DNA from 3 places in the Thermostichus sp. MS-CIW-40 genome. Region 3 is predicted to be linked to each of the others. Evidence: riboswitches for the same ligand, from Rfam matches in the RefSeq annotation. Region 3 holds a riboswitch; each other region holds the start of a gene.
The links. A riboswitch is a leader RNA that binds a small molecule or an ion and turns the genes downstream of it on or off. The one in region 3 is predicted to bind cobalamin.

Region 1 (10,296 bases), on a different contig from region 3:
AAGAATGCCCCCTGATTCACAGTATTGTCATAGTTGACGTTGGTGGATCCCCTGGCAAAGGAGAAGGTGGTGTTGCGAGCTGAAATGGATCGGTAGTCTGCTCCTAGAGTAAGCTCCAGGTTTTCAGCAGCCTTCCAGGTGTATTGCAGTTGGGATCCCCACCCCGTTCGCAGGATCTCATCCCGGGATCCCTGGCTTTGTGGGGCGCTGAAGCGATAGTTGAGGTCGTCAAAAAATACCCTGGCTTGCAGGGATCCCCTCTCTTGATCCCACAGCCAACTGAGATCTAACAGCAGGTCGTTGGTGTTTTGCACTGCATCGGGGGAGGGAAACTCGGTGCTGCCAGGCACCTGAAACGCTTTGTTGAGATAAAGGGCATTTCCGGTTAGGACTTGGCCTTCTGCCAATTGCCAGGTGAGCTTGGCTTGTAGGTTGTGGTACTCCACCGCCGAGTTTTCCCGCCTGCCGGCTTTGCCCAAACGCCCAATTTCAAAAGGAAAGTCGTTGTTGCTCTGCAGACGGCGATAGCTGACCACCCAGCCCAGATCCTGCACCTGGCCGCGGTTCTGGATCCCTTGCTCGTTGAGGCCGTAGCTGCCGATAGCCGCTTCCAGCACGGTCTCGGATCCCGGCTTTGGATCCAGCGTCACGATGTTGATGACCCCGCCAACGGCATCGGAGCCGTATAAGGTGGAGCCCCCACCTGGAGAGATCTCAATACGCTCGACCACATCTGTAGTGATCTGAGACAGATCGAACCCGCCAAAAAAGCCCAGGTCGTTAATGGGGCGGCCATCCAAGAGCACCAACACCTGGGCCGTTCGTCCTCCCCGCATAAACTGGGAGCTAAGGGCTCCCAACTGGGTTCCTGCCGTGCCGTCGCTGAGGATCCCGGGCAGGTAGCGCAGGGCCTCCTGAACCGTTCTTGCCCCTTGCTCTCGAATTTGCTGGCGGGTAATGACGTAAACCGGGCGGGAAGAATCCCGCAGCAAACCAGGACGGCGAAAAGGTGTGGTGACGGGTTGATTTAAAATCTCGGCGCTAACGCCGGTTTCCAACACCTCTTGAGCTGAGGGCGGGGAAGCTGCCGGCTGCGCCCACGCTGGGATCCCCAAAACAAGACCCCCCAGCGCCAGGCTGAGACCTAGAATGGGATTCATTTTCTTTCTTGAAGCTCCTGATTCCGTGCGACGCGGAAGAAATGCGAGCCAAAACCGCAGGCGGGCATCCTGACTGAGGGCATAGGTCTAGCCCAAGCCCATCACAGTTGCGGCACAGCGCCGGATTTGCACCGGACTTTCCCCTTTACATGCCCTGGCTGATCCCCAGGACAACCTGTCGGTACAGCTTTCTCTGCGATTGCTCCGAAAAAGCCGTGCTAGGCATCATACATCCCCTGCTCTGGAGTTCCTATCCTGCCAGGGGGGATGTCATCCCCAGGGGTGAACGGGATCCCAACGGCAATCCCAGGGCTTCGGATGGGCCACATCCCATTTAGGCCAGATTTCTTCACTGCTTTGTAAGCAGTTGAAGGATAGCCCGCTGCTACTCCAGATCGCGAGGCCCAAGGATCCCTTAGCCTTTTAGAGAACAGAGCATGACTCTAGTCAATAATAAGCTCAACTATACTGAAAATAATGTATAATATGTTCAGTACGGATTACTACCAGTTGATCTTTCTGTTTACTTTCGAGTCTGCCAACATGGTAGCCAAAGCAAAGCAGAAAATTGGTAGTAAGACGACACGGAAACTGCGCTTTGGGTATTCTACTCAAAGCTTTGCGGGATACCGCCATTCTGTTTGGAAACAAACAGAATGCTATCGCTGCATAGTTGAACAGTGATGTTCAGCAGTGTTCAGCGTAAATGTATCAGATACGCTGAGACTTCACAAGACCCACAGCTTTTGGGAAAGCAAGATGGGGACGCTGGCCTAGCCGTCATGGGCGGGATCCGTATGAATTAGTACCCAACCGGATAGAAAAGAGGGGCTTTTTCGGTCGCGTGAGCGGCGCGGAGCGCTCTTTCTGGCAAAGCCGTTGCCTGGTGGGCTGGATCCGGTTTAACTTGGCTGGGAGAGGCAATTGGCACCTCGATCATCCGATCCGGTACCAGCGGCACCATTTCGGAGCGGTCGGCGATTTCCCGGAGAGAATTGGCGATGGATTCCTGAGTCAGCAGAAACTGTCGTTCGTTGCGCTGCATCTGCTGCCACACCTGGTAACGCTGGCTCCACCGGCTTTGGGTATGCACAGTCCAACTGTAAAGGCTCAACACTGAAACGCCGGAGAGGATAGCCATCCCTGTGGAGATTTGCTTCCACCAGGCTAGGTGTTCTGCCCAAGCAAGATGCTGGCTGCGAGGATGGGCTGATTTCAACTTCAAATTCAAAGGTTGGGTGCGGCTGGCCTGAACTGTACCGGAGAGGGGTCGGCTCAGAGCAGAAGACCGTCTGTGGCGACGAGGGCTTTTGGGACGATCAAGACCTGCGTTCAAAGGCTGGCTAACCATAGGGCTTAACCTCACACACACCAAGGAATCCGACGGTGTGGGACCGCCGGTTCCGCTTCACCCTAGTTCCCCGCGCCCCCCAACAGCAACCCCCTTCTCCCGATTCCTGGTCTCGGCGGGCTAGCCGTCCGCTTCACGGTAGCCGATCTCTTGAGAGCGGGAGAACCAACCTAAACCTACATCTGACTGCTGCGGGCAGCCACTCGCAGTTTGGCAGAGCGGGCCCGTGGATTACGTTGCCGTTCCAGTTCGGAAGGGGACAAGGGCTTGGGGGTGAGCACCTGCCAACGGGGATCCCTGCGAAAGGCCCATTTCACCAGGCGATCTTCAAGGCTATGGAAGCTGATCACGGCCAACCTGCCGCCGGGTTTCAACCAAGTGGGGGCTTGGGCCAGCAAGGTTTCTAAAGCCTCCAGTTCTCGGTTCACGGCAATGCGCAACGCCTGAAAGACCCGAGTGGCCGGGTGAATGCGGCCTCGCCGAGCTGCCGGAGGTACCGCCTGCCAAACCACCTGGGCCAACTGAGTGGTTGTGGCGAGGGGACGAGCCTGCTCGATGTGATGGGCAATGCGGCGGGCAAATCGCTCTTCGCCGTAACGGGTGAAAATCTCGATCAACTCTTCGACCGGGCGATGATTAACCCAATCGGCAGCGGTTTCCTGAGCGGCACTGGGATCCATGCGCATGTCCAGCGGCCCCTCCCCGCGAAAGCTAAATCCCCGCTCAGGACAGTCCAGTTGCGGAGAACTCACCCCCAAGTCGGCCACGATGCCATCGAAGGGGATCCCCTGCCCCTGCTCATCCCGAAAGCCGTGCTGCTGCAGATCGAAATCGGCAAAATTGAGGTGCCACAGTTGGATGCGGCTGCCGGGGATCCCTTCTGCTGCAAAACGCGCTTGCGCCGCCTGTAGAGCCGCCGGATCCCGATCCAACCCCACCACTCGGGCAGCTCCCCCCCGCAGCAGCGCCAAGCTGTGCCCACCCCCTCCCAACGTCACATCCAGAAAAGTGCCGCCCCCCTGGGGTTGCAGGTAGGCCATCACCTCCTCGGTCAAAACGGAATCGTGTTGATACACCTCGCCAAGCACGGTCTGCGGGGGTTCTATTTCTGCTGCTACAAAGTTCAGTATCTGCAAAAAAAAGGCCGAGGCCAGGCCCCGACCGAGGAATCCATGTTGTTAAGGTGATCCTCTGGGAAAAGAGGGGTGGCCGTCAAAAGACAGGCTGTCTTGGGATCCCCGGCAAAATCTCTGGGGCGTGAGTCCCGCTCTGAGTATGATGAGACTGCTCCCGCTTTTGCCCAGTCTGCCGTCAGGGTTGCTGTGTTGACTCACTCTTCTGCTACTGATATCTTGACCCTCTCGCCGGCCAAGGGCCTGCGCGGCCAAGTGAGCATCCCCGGCGACAAATCCATTTCCCACCGCGCCCTGATGCTGGGATCCCTGGCCGAAGGAGAAACCACCATCCAAGGGCTGTTGCTGGGAGAGGATCCCCGCAGTACGGCAGCCTGTTTTCGGGCGCTGGGGGCAGATATTTCGGAGCTCAACAGCGAGTGTGTTCGCATTCGGGGAGTTGGCCTGGGCCGGCTGCAAGAACCGGCAGACGTGTTGGATGCAGGTAACTCCGGCACCACCTTGCGCCTGATGCTGGGGATCCTGGCGGGCCAGGCCGGGCGCTTTTTTGCCGTCACCGGGGATCGATCCCTGCGCTCGCGGCCCATGGGGCGGGTGGTAGAACCGCTGCGGCAGATGGGGGCCAGCATTTGGGGACGGGCCGGTGGGACGTTGGCACCCTTGGCCGTACAAGGGGGATCCCTCAAGGGCATTCACTACCGCTCCCCGGTGGCTTCAGCGCAGGTGAAATCCTGCCTCTTGCTGGCGGGTCTGCTGGCGGAAGGCACCACCCAAGTCACCGAGCCGGCTCTCTCTCGGGACCACTCGGAACGGATGTTGCGGGCCTTCGGGGCCAACATTCAGGTGGATCCGGAAACAAAAACCGTGGCCGTGGTGGGCGGATCCCGCCTGGTGGGCCAGAGAGTTCAGGTGCCGGGGGATATCAGCTCGGCAGCCTTTTGGCTGGTGGCCGCCTCCATTGTGCCCGAGAGCGAATTGCTGCTCCGGGATGTGGGCCTCAACCCCACCCGTACCGGTGCACTACGGGTGTTGCAGGAGATGGGGGCCGATATTCAAATTGAAAACTGCCGGGAAATGGCCGGTGAGCCCCTGGGAGATCTGCGGGTGCGTTCGGCCCGCTTGCGCGGCTGCACCATCGCCGGCGATCTCATCCCCACCCTGATCGACGAGATCCCGGTTTTGGCGGTGGCGGCGGCCTTTGCCGAGGGGATCACCGTGATTCGCGATGCCGCAGAGCTGCGGGTCAAAGAAAGCGACCGTCTGGCTGCCATAGCCCAAGAGCTGAGCCGCATGGGAGCCCAGGTCACTGAATATCCTGATGGCCTGGAAATCAAGGGAGGGATCCCTCTTCACGGGGCCGAGGTCGACAGCCACGAGGATCACCGCATCGCCATGAGCCTGATGGTGGCAGCTCTAGGAGCGCAGGGATCCACCCTCCTCAGGGGAGCCGACTGTGCCCGCATCTCCTACCCCGACTTCATTCCCACCCTGCAACGATTGACTGCTTCCCCCCTGGAGTCTTGAGAGGGCCCATCTTTAACTTCGCCGCCTCTGCTCCTATGTCGACCTGCCCCAGCCCGCCCGGCCCTATCGCCATCGAACATCTCTGCTTCCGGGTTCCTCCCGGTGGGCAAGCAGCCTTTCTTGAGCAAGACGAGCGGGTTTGGGGATCCGCCCTGCGCCGGCATCCGGGTTTTCTGGGCAAAGAAGTTTGGCTGGATCAAGAGGATCCCGAACTTGTCCACCTCATCCTCCGCTGGGCCAGCCGTGCTGACTGGAAGGCCTTTCCCTCCGAGCAAGTGGAGGCATTGGATCGGCAAATGCGGCCTTTTTATGTGCGCTTGGAACAGGCCAAAGAATACCAGCTCTGGCAGCCCGGCCCTTCTGCAGGGACAGGAAAGCAGGATTAAGGGATCCCTTCAGTCTCAAAACCTACCTCAGAGCCCACCGAGTCAGCCCTGGGGGATCCTGCCACCCGCTCCTGCTCCACCAGCTCCCGCAAACTGGGCATGGTCACGGCCAAAGCTCCTTCTCGCCGCTGCAGCCCCGCTTCAAAACTCTCAGGGGTGACAATGCCGCCGGAAATGAGCATCTTAAAAGCATCTTCCACCGGCATGAACACTTCCACCACCTGGTCTTCCGGCACAATGGCGTACCAGCCCGTCGTTGGATTGGGGGTGGTGGGCACAAACAGGCCAAGGGAGCGCTGCGGCCCATCGGGCCGAATAGGAGTTTGAATGGTGCCCGTCACAAAGGCCAGCGCCCAAGCTCCTGGTCGGGGATATTCCACCAGCACCACCCGCCGAAAGCGCTGATTGTTGGGGGCAAACAAAACACTGACCAATTGCTTCAAGGTCTTGTACACCAGCCCCGCCACCGGAATCGCATGGAGCAACTGTTCGCTGAGATTGAGCAGCCACTGGCCGACAATGTTGCGGGCCATGAAGCCAATCAACAGGATGAGCACAATCGGCGTCAACAGGCCCACCGCCAGATCGATGAGGTTGATCAAGATCGGGTGCAAACCCTGGATGGGATTGAACTGCTTCGGAATGCTGGTCAGAAAGCCAATGCTCCAGGTGGCCACCTCCACCGTCAGCCAAATGGTAGTTGCCAGAGGGATCACCACCAGCAACCCCGCCACGAAGTAGTTCTTCAGATGCTGTTTCCATTGAGAAACCATGGTGAGGTCGTTCCGTCAAGTCAACCGAGTGGATGCACCGAACCTTTGCAAGTGGAGCTTGCAGATGGCAATCATGATACCTGCCTTCTGCGTTGCCCTCATGGGGGGCAGCCGCAACTTGCCGGCAAAAGAAATCGGGCTGCCAAAAAGCGCAGAGCCCCAAACTTTCATCAGGCCGATAATGCTATCTTAGGTCGATATAAAATTTTGTAAAGGCAGGGATCCCGTCCCGAGGCGTTGTGGCCAAGCCCCTGGATGGTTTGTGTTTCTGCTGGGTGTTGCGTGGGAGGCCCTATGTCAGAGTCGGATTGGCTAGAGCATACCTGTCAGGTGGAGGTGCCTGTTCCCATTGAGCAGGTATGGGATTTGTGGGCCAACCTCACCCTCATGCCCCGTTGGATGAAGTGGATCCGCTCGGTGGAATTGCTGGATCAGGAGCTGTCCCGGTGGACACTGGATACCCGCGGCCTCACCTTCAGTTGGATCTCCCGCACCCACACGGTGGTGAAACACCAACACATCGGCTGGAGTTCGGTGGAGGGGCTGCCCAATCGGGGCGCGCTGCGCTTTTACGACCGCAAAGGCAGTACCATTGTGAAGCTGTCGGTGGCCTACAAGCTCCCGGGGATCCTCGGCAAAATCTTGGATGGCCTGTTTGTGGGCAAAGTGGTGGAGAGCACCATCCAGGCAGATCTGGAGCGCTTCAAGGCCTATGCCCTAGAGCAGGCGGGGCCAGCCGCCGACAATGCCTCGGCCAGCTAGTCTCCGTTCGTCAGGCCCAAGTGTTTCGCCGACCTTCCCCATTGTCAACCCTCGCCACTGCAAAGGCCGCTTCATGCCCGATCCCTCTCCTGAGCCTGTCATTGCCCTCTCTCGTCAGCCGGTGGACAACCGCAACATTCGCTTCTCTCTGGAGCGGGGCGAGCTGGATCTGGATCAACTTCTCCTGCTGTTGAACCGCAATGCCTTTTGGGCGCAGAATCGCCAGCGGCAGGAGATGGAGCGGGCCGTTGCCCACAGCTATCCGGTGGTCAGCGCCTGGGATGGGGAGCGCCTGATTGGCTTTGGCCGCGCCACTTCCGATGGGGTTTACCGGGCCGTCCTCTGGGATATCGTGGTTGATCACGATTACCGACGTCAGGGCATTGGCCGCAAGTTGGTGGAAACCCTGATCAGCCATCCCCACCTGCAGTCGGTGGAGCGCATCTACCTGTTCACAACCCATCAGCGTGGCTTTTACGAGCGAATCGGCTTTGTGGAAAATCCCAGCACCACCTTGGTCTTGCACGGGCGCCCTCTGGAGTTTTTAGTCCCGGCTGCCGAGCAGGAGCAGGCTTGACCGACAGGGATCCTGGGTGAGTGTATCTTGAACAACGGTGGGTTGGCTCTGCCTTGGGAGGAGGACGCGCTAGCCTGAAAAGCAAAAAGGGTGAGAGGGTGTACTCATGGCCAATCGCCTCGCCACAAGTTCCAGCCTTTATTTGCGCAAGCACGCCGAGAACCCGGTGGACTGGTGGCCTTGGATCCCCGAGGCTCTGGAGAAAGCGCGGGCCGAGGATAGGCCGATTTTTCTGTCCATCGGCTATTCCAGTTGCCACTGGTGTACGGTCATGGAGGGCGAGGCTTTTTCCAACCCTGAAATTGCCGCCTTTTTGAATGCCCATTTTTTGCCCATCAAGGTGGATCGCGAGGAGCGGCCCGATCTCGACAGCATCTACATGCAGGCGTTGCAGCTTATGAGCGGGCAGGGGGGGTGGCCCCTCAATGTTTTCCTCACGCCCGATGACCTGGTGCCCTTTTACGCCGGCACCTATTTTCCTGTAGAGCCCCGCTTTGGCCGCCCGGGGTTTCTGGCCTTGCTGCAGCGCATCCTGCAGTTTTACCGGCAGGAAAAGGAAAAAATAGAGGAGATGAAAGGCCAGATTTTGACGGCTCTGACCACCCTCAGCGACTTAGTGCCGGAAGACCACATTCCTGCCGACCTGCTGCGCTCTGGGATCCCTAAGATCCAGCCTTTGCTCTCCAATGCCGGGGCGGTGCAGCAATTTCCCATGATGCCCTACGCCCAGTTGGTGTTGCGTTCGGCCCGCTTCGACCCACCGGAAGGGATCCCCGGCTCGCAGAGCGCTCTGGAACGGGCCAAAGAGCGAGGCATGGCCTTGGTGCTGGGAGGGATCTTCGACCATGTGGCCGGAGGATTTCACCGCTACACCGTGGATCCCACCTGGACGGTGCCCCACTTTGAAAAGATGCTCTACGACAACGGGCAGATCCTAGAGTTTCTCTCCGATCTGTGGGCGCACGGTATCCAAGATCCGGCCATCGAGCGGGCGGTGCGGCTGACGGTGGAGTGGGTGGCGCGAGAGATGACCGCCCCTGCCGGGTATTTCTACGCCGCTCAAGATGCCGACAGCTTTGCCCGGGCAGAAGATCGAGAGCCAGAGGAGGGAGAGTTCTACGTCTGGCGCTGGCAGGAGCTGCAGGAGCTCTTGGAGGAAGAAACCTTCCGCGCCTTGCAGCAGGCGTTTGACCTATCGCCGGGGGGCAACTTCCCCGATCGGCCCGGCTGCATCGTCTTGCAGCGCCAACAGGGAGGAGCGTTGCCGCCAGAAGTTGAAGCCGCCTTGACCACCCATCTGTTTCAGGCACGCTATGGCTCTGCGGATCGACGAGTTCCCTTCCCTCCGGCAGTGGATGCCCAATCGGCCCGTCTGCAATCCTGGCCAGGGCGAATCCCACCTGTCACCGACACCAAGATGATCGTCTCTTGGAACGCCTTGATGATCTCCGGCCTGGCGCGGGCCTATCAAGTGTTCGGCAACGCAGACTATCTGCAATTCGCTCTGCGGGCTGCCCAATTCATCCTCAGCCAGCAGCGCCACCCTGAGACCGGATCCCTGTTGCGCCTGAACTACGATGGCACAGCTCAGGTGCCCGCCAAATCGGAAGATTACGCCCTGCTGATCAAGGCCCTGTTGGACTTGCAGCAAGCCTGCCTGCCCCTGGTGGGGGATCCCACCCCTCAAGACTGGTTGCAGGCTGCCCTCCAGCTCCAGCAGGAGATGGATGCGCAACTGTGGGATCCGGTTAGAGGAGGATACTTTGTCAGCGATGCCCAGAGTGCCCCTGAGCTGTTGGTGCGAGAGAAGGAGTTCCAGGACAACGCTACCCCTGCAGCCAATGGGGTGGCCATTGCCAACCTGGTGCGCCTTGCCGCCCTCACTGGAGATCTGGACTACCTGGAGCGGGCAGAGCAGGCCTTGAAAACCTTTGCCCACATCATGAGCACCCAGCCGCGCACCTGCCCCAGCCTTTTTGCCGGACTGGATTGGTATAGCAATTGGGTGAAAGTCACCCTGGAGGCCGATTCCATTCCCGCCTTTCAGCAACGATCTTGGCCCACCACCGTCTTTGCTCTCCCCACCGAAGCCGAACCTCTGCCGGAAGGAGCTCTAGGGCTGGTGTGCTGGGGCAACAAATGCCTGGCCCCTGCCAGTTCTCTCGAGCAAATCCAGTCGCAAATCGGCAAAGGCCAAAATCGAGCTTACTGACCTTTGCCCAACTTTTGCTCAGGGCAGCAGGGATCCCTTTGCCAAGGTTACGGCTGGGACTGCGCAGGCTTTTCCACCCCGAAAAACTCGATGCGGTAGCTCTGGATGCGGGTGCCCGTTTGTTGCTCCACCTGGGCCAGCAGTTCAGGCGGCAGCTCCACATCCACATCCAAAATGCGGTTGCTATCCAAGCAGTTGACATGGCTGTGGGGATGGGTGCGGTTGCCGTAGCGGCGCCCATCGGCACGATCCAAGCACTCGACAATGTTGTGGCTGGCCAAAGCTTCCAGGTTTTGATAAACGGACGTGTGGCCAATCGGTTTGCCCTGCTGATTTAGGCGATCGTAAATCTCGCGGGCGGAGAGGTGCTCGCCACACTGCCACAGCAGCTCCAGGATATAACGGCGCTGTCGGCTCA
Region 2 (10,296 bases), on a different contig from region 3:
GTTCTCTAAAATAGGGTCAGTGCCTTCGGAGTGTGCCCATGTCTGAGGCCCTGGCTCAGCAAAAATCGGCTCTGCTGCACCTACTGGAGGCGACCGACCGGGGCCGGAAAGTTTCCCCTGACCAAAAAGCCCAGATTTTGTCTCAAATTGCCGTCCTAGAAGCGCTCAACCCCACCCCCAAGCCAACATCGGCTCCTGAAGGGTTGGAGGGGAACTGGCTCACCCTATTTACCACGAGCACAGCTCTGCTGCGGCTGGCACAGTTGCCTTTTTTGACCACCGGCGAGATCTACCAGTGTATTCGGGCCAAAGCTGGACGGGTCTTCAACGTGGCGGAGATCCAGGGATCCGGCTGGCTGGGGGCTTGGGTGCCACGGGGAATCTTGGCGGTATCGGCACGCTTTTACCCCGAATCGGAGCGCCGGGTGAGGGTGATTTTCGAGCGATTGGTGTTCGGATCCCAAGCTTTGATGAGCTACGAGATCGAGAGTTTTCTCGATTTGCTCGAGCAGGCTCCAGAGCGAATCCCGGCTATTCAAATCGATATCCGCCGCCGCGAGCCAACGGGTTGGCTGGATATCACCTATTTGGATGAAGATTTGCGGATGGGTCGGGGCAGCGAGGGGAGTGTATTTGTTCTAAAGCGGGTCGGCTAGTCGGAGGATCCAGAGGACTCCGTTTCCGCCCTTTCGTGAGATGGGTTTCGGGTTAGGGTGGAGCTTATTTCCTGTAGAACTTGCAAGGCGCGGTAGGACTCCCGCAAAGCTTGCAGCTCTTGCTGAGTTTGCTCCAGTTGCCGGGCTTTTTGCTCCTGTAAGAAGCGCAGCCTTTGATTTTCGGACGCCGTGCGACGCAGAACGTGCTTGAGTTTCTGCTTCTGCTGCTGAAGCCGAGTCCGCCTCACCTCCAACTGCTGCAGTTGGATTTCTTGGAGTTCCAGTTCTATTTTCAGAGTGGCGACCTGCATCTGGAGTTGGCGAAGTTTTTGGTTGAGCTCTGGCTCTGGTGTGGGTTTTGCCGACTCAGGGCTTGGGGAAGAAGGTGATGACAATTCTTGTAGGGGCTGCAACTGTTGGGCCTTGGCCTGCGAGGCTTGATCCTGGTGCTGCTCGCCCTGCAGTCTTACTTGAGTGTGTTCGCTTACTTCGGTTTCAGTTTCCGTCTGCTGCTCAGCTTGATCAAGAATTTGTCGATCGCGGATCTGGGTTTGAGGATCCTCGTCAACCGACTGCAAAGGGAGAGAATCCTCCTCGGGTTGCCGAGGGTTGCCGCCATGATCGGCGGGATCAAAGGGAGACAGAGCCGCTACCAGCGAGGCCCGAAAATCAGTCCAGGAAGCCGATTGCAGACCCATCTGAACCACCCGCCAGGCCCCATAGGAGGCCCCAGCGGCAGCCAGGATCCCAGGGATCCCGGCCAGGGAGAGGGAAACCTTGGGCAGGGTGGGCAGGATCTGATCCAGCAGCCCCACCACCAGGGCGAAAACAAAGATCCCGCTCCCCGCGGCAGCGGCACCTGAAACCCAAGAGGAGCGGGAGAGCATCATCGTTTTTTCGTCATCACAACCGCTGGAGCGGGAAAACCAGGTTCAAAAATTGCCTGTCTGCACTCAGTTTATCCCGCCAGCAGCCTCTGTTTCCCTCTCAGGGCACCTGCCAAGCCCGTTGGTGGTAGCCCTCTAATTGGGCCCAGGGATCCCCAGCCGCTGCGTGGGTGTGGCCGTGCTGAGGGTGATGGTGAGAATGAGGATGGTGATGGGATCCGTGCCCGTGATGGTGGTGATGATGCTCGTGAGGATGGTGATGGGTATGCCCAGCTCTGACCTCTGCGCTCACGGCCAGGCGAAACTTGCACAGGTGGCAGTTCATTTGGGTTTGGCCCTGTAGGGCTTCCTGCTCCAGTTGCTGCAGGCTGTGCAGCACCGTGTCCACAAGGCCCAATTCCGGCAGCATGAGCCAGTCGATTTCCGACTGTCGTTGTCGTTGTTGTTCCACTGCCGCCTCGATTTTTTTCACCAACACCCCCGTAAACAGAAAGTAGGGCAGCACGATCACCCGGCGCGGCTGCCAGGACGAGGCCCGCTCCAACCCCACAGGCAGGCGGGGATGGGTAATGCCGATAAAGCAGGTCTCCACAGCGGCAAACCCGGATCCTTCCCAAAGCAGCCGAGCCAGTTTACAGGCTTCGGCATTGGCCTCAGGATCGCTGGAGCCGCGACCCACAAATAGGAGCACGGTTTCTGCCTCTGGGATCCGCCGCGGTTGGGCGGCCATCAAAGCGGCCAATCGGTCTCGCAGCAGTTGCAGGATCTCGATGCGGATCCCCAGCGGCCCACCGTAACGAATGCGCAACTGGGGATAGAGGGCCTGCAGGCGATCCAATTCCATCGTCACATCGAACTTGTTGTGGCGGGCCCCAAACAACAGCAGCGGCAGGACCACAATCTCTTGCCACCCTTGGGCCAAGCACTGCTCTACCCCCTGGGCAATGGTTGGCTGGGTCAGCTCCAGAAAACAAGGGATCACCGGTCGATGGGGAGTGAGGGATTGGTAGACTTGGGCCAACTCCAGAAAGGCTTGCCGCCCTTCAGGGTCGCGGGATCCGTGGCCGATAAGCAATAGGGGCAATGAAGGAGAAGCAAGCTGCCCAACCGAAAGGGGAGGGGAAACACTGAGGGTATTCAACACAAAAAACTCCGTTCCTTGTGAATCGCAAGGGGTACAGGACAACGGCAGGTGGGTGTTCTGGCTGAGGGAGGGATCCCATCACAGTTGCGTCACAGTGGCGGACTTGCACCGCGCTTTCCCCAGTCTGCCTGAGCCTTTTAGGTTAGCTTGCCTCTTGCCATTCACCAAGCTCCCGGGGGGGATGTTCTTGTCTGCCAGAAGATAGCCCTGAGGCATGAGCGGTACGGCAGACTCATGCTCAAAGGGCAGCAAAACTGTTGCCGCGCTAATCCCCCTTGCCCCTGGGAGAGGGCCTAACGCCGGCCCGCTGGTCTGGGGGGCTGAAAGTGTCGCAGGCGCAGGGCATTGGCGACCACCGAAATGGAACTCAGGGCCATGGCTGCCCCCGCCAGCATAGGGTTGAGCAACCAGCCTGTAAAGGGATAGAGCGCCCCAGCGGCAATCGGGATCCCCAGCGTATTGTAGATAAAGGCGAAGAAGAGGTTCTGGCGGATGTTGTTGAGGGTGGCCCGGCTGAGTTGAATGGCAGTGGCGACTCCCCGCAGATCCCCCGACATGAGGGTAATATCGCTGGCGGCCATCGCCACATCCGTACCTGTACCAATGGCGATCCCCACATCGGCTTCTGCCAGAGCCGGAGCATCGTTAATGCCATCTCCCACCATCGCCACCCGCCGTCGCGGTTGTCTTAGGCTGCGTATGTAAGCTGCCTTCTGATCCGGACGGACTTGGGCAATTACCCGCTGAATGCCTGCTTGCCGAGCAACCGCTTGGGCCGTGGTGGGGTTATCCCCGGTCAGCAGGATCACCTCTAGGCCCATCTGTTGCAGGTGTTGCACTGCCTCAGGAGAGGTGGGTTTGAGCGGATCGGCAATGGCCAACAGCCCCACCAGACTCTGGGATTGCGCTACGCCAATCACCGTTTTGCCCTGGCTTTCCCAATTCTGAACCCGCTCTGACCAAGAGGGATCCCAAGGGATCCCCATCTCCTGTAGCCAGCTCAGCCGACCGATGCGGATCCACTGGTCTTCCACCCAGGCTTCTGCCCCACTGCCTATCCTTGCCTGAAAATGCTGGGCAGGAGGGATGGCAATTTTTTCCGCTTCGGCTTTCTGCACCACCGCCTGGGCCAAAGGATGTTCCGAGTGCCGCTCCACCGCCGCTGCCAGGCGCAACACCGCCAGGGGAGAGGAGCCGTGGGCCCAAATATCGGTGACAGTGGGACGACCTTCAGTCAGGGTGCCGGTTTTGTCCAAGACCACCGTGCGCAAGTGGTGGGCCAATTCCAGGCTGTCGGCACTTTTCACCAGGATCCCCAATTCTGCCCCTCGTCCCGTGGCCACCAGGATCGAGGTGGGGGTTGCCAACCCCAGCGCACAAGGGCAGGCGATGATCAGCACCCCAATCGTGTTCACCAAGGCCAGCGTCAGGTTGTCCGCCAACACCCACCAGAGCACGAAAGTTAGAACTGCCACCCCGATCACTGCCGGCACAAACCAGGCAGTCACCCGATCCGCCACCTGTTGAATTGGGGCTTTGGATCCCTGGGCTTCCTGCACCAGGCGCACGATCTGGGCCAGAACCGTGTCTTTGCCCACCCGCCGCGCCTCCATCACAAAGCTGCCCGTCTGATTCAGCGTTGCCCCAATCACCTCATCCCCCGCCGACTTGAGTACAGGCAGGCTCTCGCCGGTCACCATGGACTCGTCGAGGCTGGAGGATCCCTCTAGAATGACCCCATCCACCGGCACCTTCTCTCCGGGGCGCACCCGGATCCAATCCCCCACCTGCACCTCCCGAATGGGGACATCCTGCTCCACCCCATGGCGAATTACCCTTGCCGTTTTCGGTTGCAGCCCGATCAGCTTGCGAATGGCTTCGGAGGTTTGCCCCTTAGCCCGTTGCTCCATCCACTTACCCACCAGGATCAAGGTGGTGACCACCGCCGACACTTCGTAATACACATCGGGATGCAGTCCCTGCCGATGGAAAGAGTCGGGGAAAACCGTTGGGAAAATGGAATAGAAGAAAGCCGCGCTCGTCCCTAAGGCCACCAGCGTGTTCATATCCGCCGAGCGCCGTTGCCAAGCGGCCCAAGCGCCTCGATAAAAATGCTTGCCCACCCAAAACTGCACCGGAGCCGTCAGCAGCAACTGCAACCCAGGATTGTGCAGCCACATGGGAAAGCCCGGGATGTCCATCCCCAGCATCATCGGCAGGGATCCGATCACCAGCACCGTGCTGATGCCCACCCCCATCGCCACCTTCAGCTTCAATTCCCGTTCTGCGGCCCGTTGGGCGATCCGCTCTGGGTCTGTCGGATCGTCCAGTTGCCAATCCTCTTGGATGAGGCGCGCCCGATACCCCACCCGCTCCACCGCCCGAATCAACGCCTGCGGATCCACCAGCCTGGGATCCCCTTTAACGGTGGCCTGCTCGCTGGCAAAATTCACGGATCCGGAGGATACTCCCTGCACCTGAGCGAGGGCCTGTTCGATGCTGCGGGCGCAGGAAGCACAGCTCATCCCTTGCAGGGCCAACTGCCAAGTGCCCTCAGGAGAAGGCGCAGAGGCCGATAGTGCAGCCGATGACCCTTTATGGGCAGACATGGCAACACCTTGTTGATGAAACGACAGCTACTCTCCACCCTGGGCAGGGCGAAGGCAGCCATCTGTACAGGAATTCAAAACAGACGCCCGACCGTTCCCGGCCCAAAATTGACTAGGCCGGGGGATATCCCACCTGGGTGAGGGCCTGCCGCAAATCGCTCACAGACCGCCCAGAAGTAATCCGCACCTGTTTGGTTTTGGGATCCCCTTCCACCTGCGCCTGGGGATCCAGTTGCCGCACCGCTTGCGCAATGGTGTCTATACAGGCCCCACAGGCCAGCTTGGGCACCGTCAAAACAACCTGCATCTTGGAAAACCCCCCCAATGCCACTGAAAGGATGCTAAACCTTACAGTGGGCTGGAAGGTCAAGAGGGAGGCTGAGGCTCGTCCATATTCCAGCGGTAGTCCACCTGATAGCCCCGCTGTCGCCACTCTTCCTCCAGTTGCACCTGTTGGGTGAGGGCTTTGCGCAGGGAGTTGATCAGCTCTTGCGTGCGGCCTCGGTTGCCAAAATCCTGTTCCTCTACTGCCGGAAAGGTTTGCCGCTCCAACACCCGCAGCAGAAATTCGTAGTGGATATGAGCCGGCACAGGAATACGTTTCATCGATCCAAGCAATCCTTAGAGATCAATTGTTCTCGCAGAGATCCATTGATAAATGGTTTTCATTCACTGAGATGACAACAGGTGGCGCACAGCTTGGCCGGGATCCGGCTGGGTCACCAGCGCTTCCCCCACCAGCACAGAGCGCACCCCCCAGGCCCGCAACTGCTGCAGATCGGCGGGGGTATGGATGCCGGACTCGCTGACCACAGGCAGATCGCCGAGGAGATCCGAGTGGGCGGCCAACAGGTCGCGCGTTGTGTTTAAGTCCACCGTAAAGGTTCTCAGATCGCGATTGTTGATGCCAATGAGCACCTGCCCCCTGGAGTCTTGCAGTTGGGGCAAACGCAGCACCCGCTGCAACTCTTGGGAAGTGTGCACCTCCAGCAGAGCTGCCATGCCCAATTGCCGAACCAGCTTGAGAAAATAGCCCAAATCCGCATCCGAGAGAATGGCGGCAATCAGCAGCACCGCATCCGCCCCCAAGGCGCGGGCCCAGAGGATTTGGTAGGGGTAGAGGATGAACTCCTTGCAGAGGATGGGGATCCCTACTGCCTGACGGATCCGGCGCAGATACTCGCCGCTGCCCTGAAAGAACCGCTCATCTGTGAGCACCGAGAGGCAACTGGCCCCACCGGCTTCATAGCTCTGGGCAATGGCTACCGGGTCAAAGGGATCCCGGAGAACGCCGCGGCTGGGGGAGGCTTTTTTGACCTCGGCAATCACAGAGATAGGGTGAGGAGACTGGGTAAGAGCCGCCACAAAATCCCGCACCGGCGGGGCTTGATCCAGTTGCCGTTGCAATTGCTTCAGGGGAAGCTGCTCCCGTTGGCGCTCCACCTCCTGTTCTTTGTGCCAGACGATCTCTTCCAAAATGTGGCGCGGCTTGGCTTCCGGCGCTGTTGTCTGGTACACCTGAGAGGCTACGACCACCGGCGAGGCAGGAGAACGCCGACGAATAGAAAGCGGCTCACCTTGCAGCTCCATACAAACCCTGAGCAGAACCCTACACCACACCCTAGACTACCTTAGTGCTCCGCCACCGGTTTGAATAGCTACCCCAGGCATCCCCAAAACTCATCTGGCGAAGGCGTTTTTTTTACCCTATGGTTGAGTCTAGAAAGGTGGTGTAGTCTTTGTGCGCCTCGGCGAGCCATGTTCTGGCGGCCGTCCATTTTTCCCCGGCCAGGGGCAGTGGCTCGGTGGGGTTAAGGCTGGTGCTGTCCATGCTGTTTTAGAGGAGTTCAGGCGTGCTGTACCTAGCAGAGCTATCCAAGCCGATTGGGTTTGCTAAGTCGTCTCTGCAATTGCTGGCCAAGCAGCAGCAGGACAATACCTGGGTGGCCGTGAACGAAGAATCCATTACCTTGGAAGGCCGCATCGCCCAGGAGGCTGGGCGCTTCAAGGATGGGTCATTGGTGCTGGCGGAAATCTCCGGCAACCGTCAGGTCGCCCGCATCAGCGAAGCCGCTCGCCAACTGGTGACCTATCTGCAAAACTTCAGCCAACTTCAGCTCAGAGCCCGCAGCCAGGAAGAGGAGATCGAGGTTTGGAAACAGTCCCTCACCTTTCAGGCGCATGAGCTTACCCGCCGCGAGATGGAGCTAGCAGCCCAGGAAGAAGAGGTGCAGCGGCTGTATGAGCAATACAAGAGTGTGGAGGAAGATCGCAAACTTCTGGACAGCCTCAAAGAGGAACTGGCAGCCCAGCAAGCTTACTTGGCTGAACAACAGCGCCTGATCGGAGAACAACGGGAAGCTCTGAATCGGCAGCGGCAAGAGTTGGAAGCCCAGTTGCAAGAAGCTCGCTCCAGCCGCTTGGGGGAGGCAGAAGCAGCGCAGCTACAGGCTTTGATGCAACAGCTCCAGGAGAGTCTGCATCCGGCTGGAGATCCCTTGGCGCTTCTGCAAAGCTTGAAAAGCCACATTCAGCAGCAGCAGGAGCACTTGAATCAACAGATTGCCCAACTGGAAGCAGAACGTCAGCAGGCCCAGGCCCGGCAAGACGAGCTGGATCGAGACTACCGCGCTTGGCAAGAACGCCACACCGCTTGGTGGGGATCCCGACAATCCCTGGAGCAAAGCCAAGCAGAGTGGCAAACTCGACAGGGATCCCTGCGAGCCCATCAAGAGCACCTGCAGAGGATTCTCCAGCAGCTGCAATCTCAAGAGAGCCTATACCAGAAAGCCTCTCGTCTGGTGCAGGAGTACGACTTTATCGTCGATGGCAGCAGCAACGGCAGGGCTGGGGAGCCGGCGATCTCGGTCGAGGAGCTGGCGGCTTTGGTCAGCCAACTGCGCCGGGATTACGAGCAGCGGGCGGCCCAGGTCAGCCAGCAGCGGGCCGAGCTGGAGCAAAACCGGCAAACCCTGCGGGAGCTGCAAGAGCGGCTGGCCAGCGCCTCTCCAGAGGAGCGGTTTGACATCGAGATGGATATCGACTATGCCCAGTCTGCCTGCAGTGCTTTGGAAGAAGCCCTGCTGCCTCAGGAAAAAAACCTGCAGCGAGAGTATGAAGAGTTGACCCGCCAGGAAGCCCGCCTTAGACAGCTGCAAAATCAAGCTGCTGCCCCGGTTCAGGTCGATATTGGGCCGCTTCTGGAACAGATCGGCAGCCAGAAGCAGGATCTTCTCCAAGAAAAAGGTCGTCTGCAAACCCTCATTCAACAACTGGAATCGTCCTTGCCTTCTCAGCAGGAGCAGCTCGCCCGCCAACGGCAGGAATTGGAGCAGCAGTGGCAACACCTGGAGCAAGAGGAGGGATCCCTGCGGGCGCGCGCCCAGGCCATGGCAGAAACCTGGGGTCGCCTCAATCACCTGCAGGCCACCCTCTACCCAGAGCGGGATCGGTGGGCAGCGTTGGCGGGAGAATTGGCGCAGTTGGAGACGGAGCTGAGCCAACACCAAGCCAGAAACTCCACCGCACGCGACCACGTCCAACAGGTACACTTTCTCCTGGCTACCCTCGCGCAGGCGTGAGGGAGTTCAAGTTTCCTGTGGGGGGTGGGGAGAACCGGCGCAAGCGGAACTGCGGCCTTAATTGAGGAAAACAAATCTGGTAAAATTCGCTAGCACCCTGCAGCCACTGGGGCTCCCAATTCTCGGGCGAGGGGACTGCAGAGGTTAGTGCGTTTTGCCCCGCTTCTTGCTTGCAGTTGCCAAGGATATTCCAGTGTGAGGTCAGCTTGTGCGAATTGCGGTCGATGCGATGGGGGGTGACTACGCTCCCGAAGAGATCATCAAGGGCGCCCTGCTGGCCCATCGGCAGCTCCGGGTCGGGATTGCACTAGTCGGTCGTCCAGATTCCCTCAAGCCCTTTCTGCCCCAACCCTTGCCTGCTGGGATCACCATTGTGCCTGCCGAAGAGGATGTGGGCATGGCGGAAGAGCCGCTGATGGTGCGCAAAAAGCCCAAAGCCTCCATCAACATCTCGATGCAACAGGTGCGCTCCAACCAAGCGGATGCCGTGGTGGCCGCCGGGAATACCGGAGCAGCGATGGCTGCGGCCTACCTGAATTTGGGCCGGCTGGCAGGGATCGATCGCCCGGCCATTGGCGCTCTTTTGCCCACTTTGAAAGGCAAGCCGGTGCTGCTGCTGGATGTGGGGGCCAATGTGGATTGCCGGCCCCGCTTTTTGGAGCAGTTTGCCCGCATGGGATCCCTCTACTGCCAGTGTGTACTGGGGGTCGGGCGTCCGCGGGTGGGCCTGCTCAACATCGGCGAGGAGCCCAACAAGGGCAATGATTTGGCTCTGGCCACCCACCAGCGTCTGGCCCAGTTGCCAGGGATCCATTTCGCCGGCAATGCCGAGGGGCGGGATGTGCTGACCGGGGAGTTTGATGTGGTGGTGTGCGACGGCTTTGTGGGCAATGCCCTCCTCAAGTTTGCCGAGAGCGTCGGACAGGTGATCACCCAGGTGCTGCGGGAGGAGCTGCCCCGCGGCTGGCGCGGCAAGTTGGGCTGCTGGCTGCTCCGGCCCAACCTCAAGCAGGTAAAGCGGCGCATGGACTACGTGGAGTATGGCGGTGCTTTGCTGCTCGGCGTCAACGGCATCTGCGTGATTACCCACGGCAGCTCCAAGGCGCCGATGGTCTACCACGCCATTCGCCTGGCCAAAGAGGCGGCAGAACAGAAAATCCTACAGCGGCTGCAGGCGGAAATGGTTGACCCTCGCGAACCTGAATCCAACCCCAGGCGGCGCACCCGGCCCCTTCAGGTCTACTCTGGCTCTGGCCCGGAAGTGTTGCCGTTGGGATCCCTGGAAAGGACTTCCTCCCGCTGTCCCGAACCCGTGGAAGATGCCCAGCCATAGCCTCCCGACCGTGCGGCTGGTGGGGGCAGGGGCTGCCCTGCCGGATCCCTGCCTGAGCAACGACGATCTCGGCCAGATCGTCGAAA
Region 3 (10,296 bases):
TCTGCAATCAAATAGCGAGTTTGTGGGTTGAGAACCCGGGCGATGACAACCCGCTGCAATTCTCCCCCGCTTAGCTCATGGGGATAGCGGTTGAGCCAACTGGGGGAAATGCCTAAGGTGTGGAGAACCTCTGGCTGGGGAGGAGGCCCTTCCCGCAAGACCTGAGCTATGCGCCAGTGGGGGTTAACGGCCTGCTCTGGATGTTGAAAGACAAGCTGCACTGGGCAGTACCCTCGCCGAGGCAAAGGCTGCCCTGTCACACTCACCCGACCTTGGCTGGGGGTAAGGTAGCCCGCCAGCAACTTGGCCAGAGTAGTTTTGCCAAAACCAGAGGGAGCCATCAGCCCTACGACTTCCCCAAGTTCTACTTGAAGGGTCTGATCTTGCACCACCCAAGGCAGATGCCGTCCATAGCGAAACCAGAGATGCTCACCCTTGAGCATGGATACACCTCACCCACCCTCCTCCAACCGCCCGCAGGGGCGGACGCTCAGCTCGACAGATTTCACTTGCCCAGGGGCAGCGATCCCCAAACAAACAACCCGCAGGCAGTGCCTCAGGGTCAGGCTGGTTGCCCGGCAGGGGAGCAAACTCATTTTGGGGCAGGGATCGCCACAGAGCTTGAGTGTAGGGGTGGCGCAAGTTTCCCCTTTCGAAATCCTGAGCCGAGGCCAACTCGACTGTAGTGCCCGCATAGAAGACTGCCACTCGATCTGCCACCGACAACGCCGCCTGAATATCGTGTGTAATCAACATAACGCCTCGGCCCTCCTGGGCCAGCTCCCGCAGATGGGCAAGGGTCTCAGCCACCACCTCCGCGTCCAAGCCTGGCGTAGGCTCGTCGGCTATCACCAGCTTGGCTCTGCTAACTGCCGCCGTCGATACCAGCACCCGCCGTGCCATGCCTCCGGAGAGCTGGAAAGGGTAGAGGCCCTCTGTTCCCGGCGGCAAGCTATAGCGGGCAAAGATGCGGCTCACTGCTCTACGGGCCTCGCCTTGGGAGGCACCGCTGAGCCGAGCTACCCGCTGTACCTGGGATCCTACTTGCATGAGGGGATCCAGGTAGTCCACAGACTGGGGGATGAGAGCAATGGCCTTGCCGCGCAGTTGCCTACACCGCTCAGGGGTCAAGGGCTGCCCCTGAAATAGGAGAGTACCGCGCAGGGTAGCGTTCTCTGGCAAAAGACCCAAGAGGGCATGGGCCAGCAAACTTTTGCCCGATCCGCTGGCCCCCACCACTGCCACCACCTCCCCTGCCTTAACCTCCAGATCCAGATCTGTAATCACCTGAAGGTAGCGGCGGCGCAGCCCCCGCTCGTATCGGCTGAACCTAATGTTTAGGCCGGAGACCACCAACATTTCCCTACTCCTGAGCCGTACGCGGATTGAGAAGGGCCTGCAGGTTTTCTCCCAGCCAGTCAAAAGCCTTGACCGACAGCAGCAGCAGCAGTCCAGGCATAACCCCCAGCCACCAGTAGCCGGTGGAGAGGTGGCGCATGGATTCGGCCAGAATAATGCCGATGGCCGGTAGGTGCGGCGAAATACCTACCCCAATGAATGAGAGGGCTGCTTCGTGCAAAATGGCGTGGGGAAACAGCAGAATAAGTCCCACTAGGAGCTGGGGCAAAATGTGAGGCATCATATGGTAGCGGGCAACCCAGAGGGAAGAGCGGCCCAGTCGGTAAGAACTCTGGACATAGTCAGAACTGCTGACCTGTAACACCTCGGCCCGCACCAGGCGCGCTAGGCTGGGCCAGTGGGTGAGGGCAACGGCAACAATGACTCCCCGAACTCCGCCGCCGACAGCAAAAGCTATAAGGATCTGCACCACCAGGTGAGGCAGGCTGAAACATAGGTCAATCATCCAGCAGATCGAGGCATCCACCCAGCCTCCCACCGTGCCACCCACCAAACCCAAAACAGCGGCGATCACCACGCTGACGGCGGCAGCCAGCATGCCTACCCACAGACTAAGGGACATCCCGTGCAAGGATCGGGCCAGCATATCCCGCCCCAGCCAGTCGGTGCCGAAGGGATGGGCCAGGGAAGGAGGCTGATTCCGCTGAGTTAGGTTCGGGCTCAGTCCGGTATCGCCGATAAGCCCAGCGCTGCAGAGGATAGACACCAAAAAAAAAGCACACAGTCCAATTGCCCACAGAGTCTGCCGCCTGCGCTCTCCTTTGACAGAGGACTCTGAGAATTTCATCCCCCCATCGGCATCAGCAGCAGCAACACGAGGCGATGCAAAAGGGATCATCCTATCCTCCCGCCAAGGCGAATGCGTGGATTGACAATCTGGTAGGACAGGTCAGCTAGGGTATTGCCGGCATAGACAAACAAGGCGCTGAAAAACACAATGCCCACCAACAGAGGCACATCACTGCGCAAAGCTGCCTGTACCGTTGCTTGTCCCAGTCCTGGATAAGCAAACACCTGTTCCACTAACACTGAGCCACCAAACAGTTCCCCAAAGGAGGCAAATTGCAGCGTCAGCGCAGGCAGCAAGATATTCCGCAAGCCGTGGTACCACAGGATCCCAGCCAGGCTTTCCCCCTGGGCACGAGCAAACAGCACATAGTTGCTGTGCAACACGTCAATGAGCTTCTGACGAGTGTGCAAGGTGATGTTGGCAACGCCGATGAAAGTTAGGGTGAAAGCAGGCAAGAGCAAGTGGTGTAAGCGCTGCCAAAAAGTCACCTCCTCCGCCAACGCGCCAGGTGGCGCGGCGCAACAGATAGGTGTTAGACCCAGCTCTACCGAAAACGCGATCAAGAGTAGCAGCGCCACCCAGAAAGGGGGAGAAGAGGCGAGGGTGTAGGCGTAAAGACGAATACCGCGGTCAACCCAAGTGCCCTGAAACGCTGCGGCCAAAACCCCCAACCCCACTCCCAGGAAACCGGAAAGCAGCCAGGCAATTGCCAGTAAGGGCAGCGATAGCTCAAACCGCTGTTGAATGACCTGCACCACTGGCTGATTGAACACCATTGAGGTGCCCCAGTTGCCTTGAACCATCTGCCCAAGCCAGTTCCCAAAGCGAAGCAGCATGGGCTGATCCAGCCCCCAACGCTGGGCAATCAGGTCTCGTTGGGCTGGGCTGATCTGCAGCATGTCGGCCCCTACATAGGCTTGTACGGGATCAACAGGGGAGAAGCTGAGCAGGGCAAACGTCAGGACTGCCACAGCCGCCAGCAGCAACCCCAGCCGAGTCAGCTTATAAGCCAGAAACAGCAGAACTGACCTCAGTTGCACGTCCATTTCCAACGGGTGATGTTGGCTGTGATTGGCCAACCATGGCCATGAGGCTGTACCTGCGGCTGGCCTATATCCAAGCACTCGTGGACAAAGTAGGTATGATCCAGGTTTACCAACCAAGCCCAGGCTGCATCTCCTTTGGCAGTAAAGCCTTGCTTTCCATCCCACTGGGCTGCCCGCCAGAAGGGGATAGCTTCAGCTTCAGAGGGGGCCTCCATAGCCAGATCCAGCATTCGATCCACAAACGGGTTGGCATAGTAGCCGGCATTGAAAAATCCCCCCTGGGCCGCTTTGCTGTGGTAGAGGTTGTACACCTCAGTTGGGTCATGGCTGCCCCAGCCAAACAGCACCACGTTGCTGTGCATGAGCGGAGTGATGTCATCCCAACTTTTGCCCTCGACATTGACTCGGATGCCCACAGGCCGCAGCATTTCTGCAACAGCTAGGGCCAGGGCTTGGCGAATACTGTCGTTGGCCGGGTAGAGCACGGTGAACTCAGCCCGCAGCCCGTTTTTTTCCACTACCCCATCCCCATCTTTATCGCTCCAGCCTCCCTCAGCTAGAATCTGACGGGCCAGGTCTGGATTGTTGTCCTCAATCTTGGCGGTCGGCTCTTCCCAGGGCAAACCGCTGACTGGGCCATAGGCAGGGGATCCGTAGCCTTCTAGGACTCCATCCACCAGCGCCTGTCGGTCAATGGCGAAGTTGACCGCCTTGCGAATCGCCAAGTCAGAAGTCACATCGTTGCCGATGGGGTATCCCTTTGGGGTTGTCGCACCGGTTTTAGGGGGAAAGGGGAACATCAGCCCTCGGTTATCCACACTGGGAATGGCGTGAAGCTTCATGCCCTTAACAGTTTGCTTAGCCAAAGACTGAGGCACGCTAACCACGTGTACCTGTCCGGCTCGGGCTGCTGCAAAGGCTGCATCCTCCTCCAGGAAAAGGAAAACCAGCCGCCGAATGCCAGGAGTCTGGCCGTAATATAAGGGATTTGCCTCCACAATCAGTTGTTGCCCCTCATCCCACTGCACCAGTCGGTAGGGGCCAGAGCCAATGGGTTTGCGAGCATAATCAGGCCCGTGGGCATGTTGAGGCACGATACCCAAGGTGATGAGGCGGTTGACAAAAGTACTTTGGGGTTTTTGCAGCCGCAGCTCCACCGTATGAGTGTCGATAGCTACTGCTTCCTTTAGGGCGGTTAGGTCGACCAGACCACCACTCCGAGCTGCTTGGTTAAAGGTGTAAGCCACGTCCGCTGCTGTGACAGGTTTTCCATCGGAGAAGACTGCATCCTTTCGTAGGGTTACCGTCCAGGTTAGGCCATCTTGGCTGACAGTGTAGCCAGTCGCCAGGTCGTTTACAATCTCAAGGTTCTCGTCCCGCCGCAGCAGAGTGCTTTGGAACAAAGGCGAACCGTAACGTCCCCAGCCCAGGGTGGGATCAAATCCTTCTTCCCTTTCCCCTCCAATGGCCAGCACGATTTGATCGCTGGATCCTGCTAGCTTTGGATCGAAAGCTGTCCGCTCAGCAGCATTCTGAGCGCATCCAGCCCACATCTGGCTCAGCAAGAAGAGGCCCACAGACCACACAGTTACTTTTAAGCTTGATGCCATAGAAACCCCGATCTGTCGCTTTTTCAGCAAAGCAAAAAGGAGCAAACCCCCTTGCCTCCTGGACAAGACTTATGGCAGCTAAGCTACCACTGCCTTATCTTGAGAGCAATGCAGGGGGGGAGGATGCTTAGAGGATTCCGATGACTTCCTGCAAGACCGCTGGGTGAAAGGTGAGGTCTGGTAGCTCCAAAGGCTGCTGGCTTGGTGATGATTGAAGCACTCTACTCCCGTCTCTGAACTCCGTGATACGATGTAGCTCAGCTATCGGTTCTGACGGGGATCAGCCGCCAGAGGAAACGGGGAAAGAGCAGTGAGAATCTGCCGCTGTCCCGCAGCTGTGATCCGGTTTAGGAGAAGTCCTGCAGCAAATCTCTAGAGTCATTCGCTGCCGATCCAGGTCTTGTCCCCCAAAACCGTGTCAGTCAGAATGCCCGCCGATGGTTTTTCTAAACTTCACAACATCTGCGAGGTACAGATGGTAACTGTCTTGGCTTTAGCTCGTTTCTGCTTTCGTTATCCTGAGCATTTTCCCGGCGTTGCTCCCACAAGCTTTCGGTACTCCTCAGCAGTAGAAATAAGTCCAAGAACCCAAGCAAGACTCTGAGCCAGTTGGCCGGGAGAGAGTAAATTTTGGGTGCTGTTGCACCAAGATCTATCAAGATCTATCAAGATCTACAGCCCGCCTACGCGAAGGAAAGAGTGAGATGTCAGGCTTCCTGACTTCAATTGGTGGCTGGCAAGTAGCCACTGCGATCGCTGGCTGCGTTGAGTATCTTTTTTGCGCAAAAGGCAGTGTTTTGTTGGGGTTCCAGAGGCAAGAGAGGAACAGCCGGTTTCTTCCTTGGCGGGCGGGATCCCAGTTGAGGGCGAATTGAACGCAGGAAAATTAGAAAACTCAGTATTTGGGATGGCACACAACATGACTGCACAAACCATGACATTGGGGTATGCCCGCATGGGCAAGCGCCGCGAGCTCAAAAAAGCTTTGGAAGGCTTTTGGAGTGGTGCCCTAGGGTCAGAGGCTCTGCTGGCTACCTTTTGGGATTTGGAGACTCAAGCCTGGCAGACTCAGCTACAAGCTGGGATTGATCACATTGCGGTAGGGGATCAGACTCTCTACGACCATGTACTGGACTGGGCCACCTGGCTGGGGCTGATCCCCTCTCGGTTCCGAGATCTGTCGGGTTTAGACCGCTACTTTGCCATGGCGCGGGGGCGGGAGGGCCTGCCGGCTTTGGAAATGACCAAGTGGTTTGACACCAACTACCACTACTTGGTACCCGAAATTGAGCCGGAAGCCGATCCCAGTCCTAACTTTGGGGATTTTTTGGAAAGAGTTCGGCGGGCCCAAGGGATCCTAGGGGAGCGCACCAGCCCCGTTGTCCTCAGTCCAGTGACTTTGCTCTGCCTTAGCCAGCGATCTGGGGATCTGCGGGCGGACTTGGAAAAGCTCCTTCCTCTGTACCGGGATCTCCTCCAGGAGTTAAAACAGCTGGGGATCCCAGAAGTCCAGATTCACGATCCCATTTTGGTTACCAGCCAGGGAAGTGGCCTGCGGGAAGCTGTGGAAATGAGCTACCGCCAGTTGGCAACCGCCGGGATCCCTGTCCACTTGGTCACCTACTTCGATGACCTGGGGGAGACTTACCCCTGGGTGGTGCAACTGCCGGTGGCCGGCATTAGCCTTGACTTTACCCGTGGCCACACCCTGGATCTGGTAAGAACCTATGGCTTTCCGGCTGACCGGATCCTAGGTGCTGGCGTAGTGGACGCTCGGAATGTCTGGAAGGTTCAGCCTGAGACCGTCTTGGCCAGCCTGCGGGAGCTGCAGGGGGTAGCTCCCAACCTACGGGTGCAGCCTTCCGCTTCGTTGCAATTTGTGCCCCACGACGCTGCTCTGGAAGCCCAGTTGCCGGAACCCCTCAGAAATGTCCTCAGCTTTGCCGAACAGAAGCTGGCCGAAGTAGCTCTCCTGGCGCGAGCCCTCAACGGCGAAGACACTGCTGCCCAGCAGGCGGAAATCCAGCAGCAATGGCAGAGCTTTGCGCAGTTTAGCCCCCCCAACCCCCAAGTGCGCCAGGCTTTGGCCAACCTCAAGCCCCAGGACTTCGAGCGATTCCTGCCCTACGAGCAGCGCCTAAGTCGGCAGGTTCAGCTACCACCTTTGCCCACCACCACCATTGGCTCCTTCCCCCAAACTCCAGAGGTGCGGCAGTGGCGAGCTAAGTACAAAAGAGGGGAGGTTTCGCAGGCGGAGTACGAAGCAGCCATTGACGCTGAGATTGCCAAGTGCATCCGCATTCAAGAAGAGATTGGCCTGGATGTGTTGGTGCATGGGGAATTTGAGCGCACCGACATGGTGGAGTACTTTGCCCAGAAGCTGGAAGGCTTTGCCTTCACTGAACACGGCTGGGTGCAGAGTTACGGCAGCCGCTGCGTGCGCCCTCCCATTCTCTACGGCGACGTGGTTCGCCCCCAACCCATGACAGTGCGGGAATTCCAAGTAGCCCAGTCCCACACCCAAAAGCCGGTGAAAGGCATGCTCACGGGGCCAGTGACTATGCTCAACTGGTCCTTTCCCCGTGTTGATATTCCCCGGCGGGAGCAGGCTTTGCAGATTGCCCTGGCCTTGAGAGCCGAAGTGGCAGATCTGGAAGCGGCTGGAGCGGTGATGGTGCAAGTGGATGAGCCGGCACTGCGGGAGGGGCTACCTCTGAAAAAAGAACGCTGGCCAGAATACCTCAGCTGGGCAGTGGATGCCTTTCGCCTAGCTACCGGCGGGGCCAAGCCGGAAACCCAGATTCACACCCACATGTGCTACTCAGAGTTTGGGGACATCATCGAGCACATTGAGCGGCTGGATGCCGACGTGCTTTCCATTGAAAACAGCCGCAGCAACAACAAAACCCTGCTGCAAATTGCCCAGGCTGGGTATCGTCACCAGGTGGGCAACGGCGTTTACGATGTCCACAGCCCTGCGGTGCCGAGCGTTGAGCAAATCCTGCAGCAGCTGCGCACAGGACTGGCCCACTTGCCTGTGGAGCAAACTTGGGTTAATCCCGATTGTGGCCTCAAGACCCGCCGCTGGGAGGAGGTGATCCCCGCACTGAAAAATATGGTGGCTGCCGCTCATCAGCTAGGGGAGGAGCTTCTGGAAACCCAACCTGAGGGTCTGCGCGAGTAAGGCCCACGACCCGCTGATGTAACTGGTCGGGCTGGCTTGACAAGTCGCCGCGGGCGGTGCCGCTGTTGTGCTGATGCGGCTGGCTTAGGGCCTACGGTCTGCTGATGCAACCGGCAAAGCTGCTCTCCGGGATCTCAAAAAGCTTGTGAAGAGCAAAGTAGGGATCCCGGCAGCCCTCAGCGCAGATCATACAGGCGCCCTCCCTCCATGCGCACCACCCGGTGGCCGGCCCGCTCCACCAGATAGGGGTCATGGCTGGTCATGATGACGGTCACCCCAAAGGAATTGAGCCGCTCCAAAATCTGGAGAACCAAGAGCGAGTTTTCCGGATCTAGGTTTCCTGTTGGCTCGTCCGCCAGCAGCAGCACCGGCATGTTGACAATGGCCCGGGCCAGGCTAAGGCGCTGCTGTTCCCCCCCCGAAAGCTCATGGGGAAAGTGATCTCGCTTTTCGGTCAGCCCCACCATCTTTAGGGTCGGCCCGATGCGACGGCGGATTTCTGCGGGGGACAGCCCTTGGGCGCGCAGCACGAAGGCCACATTTTCTGCCAGGGTGCGGTTGGCCAGAAGGCGATAATCTTGGAAAACCACCCCCAAGCGCCGCCGCAACATGGCCAGCGGACGCGGTGGGATGCGGTAGGGTCGCCGCCGCCCTTCAGAAGAAAAGAGACAGACTTGATCGACGATGACCGTGCCCTCGGTGGCCTGTTCCGCCCCGTAGAGTAGCCGCAGCAGGGTGGACTTGCCCGCCCCGGAGACCCCAGTTACGAACACAAACTCGCCGCGGCGCACCTCCAAGTTCACATCCTGAAAAATTAAGTTGCCGTTGGGAAAGACTTTGCTCACGCCCCGCAAGGACACCATGCTGGCCGGGGTTTCCAGGGATCCGGATTGGGTGCTGCTGTAAAAGCCCAGGGTGGCCTCTGGATTGGCCGGGGCAGGGAGATGAGGAGTCGGAGCCGTACCGGCCCAACGGTGTAAGCGAGGAGGATAGCCGATGTGCTGACCGATCATCATGGCAAGCGCCTACAGAGAGAAGAACGAGGGAGCGCCGGCAGACTAGGAGCGCAAACGAGAAGGGGGATCCCACAGCACTCGCCAGACAAAGCTGGGCAGAGCTAACATGCGTCGCCAGCGCCAGGGTTCCTGATAGAGACGATACAACCATTCCAGGTGATGGTCACGCCACCAACGGGGCGCTCGCCGTTTTTGGCCGGCCCAAATGTCCAAGCTGCCCCCCACCCCCATCCAGATGGCTTGGGGCAAAAGGGGACGCCACTTTTGGATCCACAGCTCCTGCCGCGGGGATCCCAGCCCCACCCACACCAGTTGCGGTCGAAATTCCTGGAGAGCTTGCAGAAGCTCTTTTTCTTCCTCGCTAGAGAAGTAGCCGTGGTAGCCCCAGAGGGCCAAAGCAGGACACTGGGCTTGCCAATATCGAATTGCTGCCCGGTTGACTTCCGGCCTTCCCCCCACCAGGGCCAAGCGCCACCCCCGTTCTGCCGCCAACGGGATCAGGGTTTCTGCCAGCTCGATCCCCGGCACCCGCTGGACGCGGATCCCCTGCCGCCGCAGGGCCCACACCACCCCAATGCCGTCGGGGATCACCAGCTCTGCTGCTTGCAGCACCTGGGCAAAGGCCAGATCCCGCTGCGCCTGCATGATCATTTCCGGGTTGCAGGTGACCACTTGAGCGCCCTGCCCCTCCCGGATACGCGCCTCAATCCAGGTGGCGTAGCTCTGTAGGCTGGCCTCCGGCAGAGCAATGTGTAAGTTCACGCCCAGAATCGCATGGATGGATAACGACACTACCGACCGAATGCTGGCCCCCACTGGAGCCGTTGGACACGCTTTTAAGATAGCCCGGACCTTCTCCCAGAGGGAGAGGGGAGCATGACTCTAGTCAATAATAAGCTCAACTATACTGAAAATAATGTATAATATGTTCAGTACGGATTACTACCAGTTGATCTTTCTGTTTACTTTCGAGTCTGCCAACATGGTAGCCAAAGCAAAGCAGAAAATTGGTAGTAAGACGACACGGAAACTGCGCTTTGGGTATTCTACTCAAAGCTTTGCGGGATACCGCCATTCTGGTTGGAAACAAACAGAATGCTATCGCTGCATAGTTGAACAGTGATGTTCAGCAGTGTTCAGCGTAAATGTATCAGTTCGAGGAGGCATTTCATGGCTATTTGACCACGAAAATCTCTTCCCTCAGGCATCCGCGGCGGCATCCACAGCGTAT

Region 1: another riboswitch for cobalamin. It lies ahead of ACVWXF_RS05460 (TonB-dependent receptor plug domain-containing protein); the one in region 3 lies ahead of metE (5-methyltetrahydropteroyltriglutamate--homocysteine S-methyltransferase).
Region 2: another riboswitch for cobalamin. It lies ahead of ACVWXF_RS02900 (sirohydrochlorin chelatase); the one in region 3 lies ahead of metE (5-methyltetrahydropteroyltriglutamate--homocysteine S-methyltransferase).

The regions. Positions count from the first base shown of each region.
Region 1 is NZ_JBSSAC010000011.1:40,630-50,925, reverse strand. Features, by position in the region: gene ACVWXF_RS05460 (TonB-dependent receptor plug domain-containing protein) at 1-1,160, opposite strand, end outside; cobalamin riboswitch at 1,203-1,354, opposite strand; gene ACVWXF_RS05455 (hypothetical protein) at 1,963-2,511, opposite strand; gene rsmH (16S rRNA (cytosine(1402)-N(4))-methyltransferase RsmH) at 2,688-3,647, opposite strand; gene aroA (3-phosphoshikimate 1-carboxyvinyltransferase) at 3,834-5,168, shown strand; gene ACVWXF_RS05440 (TIGR03792 family protein) at 5,204-5,554, shown strand; gene ACVWXF_RS05435 (DUF502 domain-containing protein) at 5,551-6,327, opposite strand; gene ACVWXF_RS05430 (SRPBCC family protein) at 6,622-7,089, shown strand; gene ACVWXF_RS05425 (GNAT family N-acetyltransferase) at 7,163-7,666, shown strand; gene ACVWXF_RS05420 (thioredoxin domain-containing protein) at 7,773-9,878, shown strand; gene ACVWXF_RS05415 (Fur family transcriptional regulator) at 9,926-10,296, opposite strand, start outside.
Region 2 is NZ_JBSSAC010000005.1:28,252-38,547, forward strand. Features, by position in the region: gene ACVWXF_RS02890 (PAP/fibrillin family protein) at 39-656, shown strand; gene ACVWXF_RS02895 (hypothetical protein) at 653-1,546, opposite strand; gene ACVWXF_RS02900 (sirohydrochlorin chelatase) at 1,644-2,687, opposite strand; cobalamin riboswitch at 2,718-2,853, opposite strand; gene ACVWXF_RS02905 (heavy metal translocating P-type ATPase) at 2,981-5,296, opposite strand; gene ACVWXF_RS02910 (cation transporter) at 5,409-5,603, opposite strand; gene ACVWXF_RS02915 (DUF5340 domain-containing protein) at 5,663-5,902, opposite strand; gene trpC (indole-3-glycerol phosphate synthase TrpC) at 5,966-6,886, opposite strand; gene hmpF (pilus motility taxis protein HmpF) at 7,150-8,877, shown strand; gene plsX (phosphate acyltransferase PlsX) at 9,086-10,210, shown strand; gene ACVWXF_RS02935 (beta-ketoacyl-ACP synthase III) at 10,197-10,296, shown strand, end outside.
Region 3 is NZ_JBSSAC010000014.1:41,197-51,492, forward strand. Features, by position in the region: gene ACVWXF_RS06410 (ABC transporter ATP-binding protein) at 1-443, opposite strand, end outside; gene ACVWXF_RS06415 (ABC transporter ATP-binding protein) at 430-1,359, opposite strand; gene ACVWXF_RS06420 (ABC transporter permease) at 1,364-2,257, opposite strand; gene ACVWXF_RS06425 (ABC transporter permease) at 2,254-3,255, opposite strand; gene ACVWXF_RS06430 (ABC transporter substrate-binding protein) at 3,240-4,865, opposite strand; cobalamin riboswitch at 5,114-5,318, shown strand; gene metE (5-methyltetrahydropteroyltriglutamate--homocysteine S-methyltransferase) at 5,785-8,049, shown strand; gene ACVWXF_RS06440 (cell division ATP-binding protein FtsE) at 8,226-8,912, opposite strand; gene ACVWXF_RS06445 (WecB/TagA/CpsF family glycosyltransferase) at 9,108-9,857, opposite strand; partial or broken gene ACVWXF_RS06450 (hypothetical protein) at 9,994-10,177, shown strand.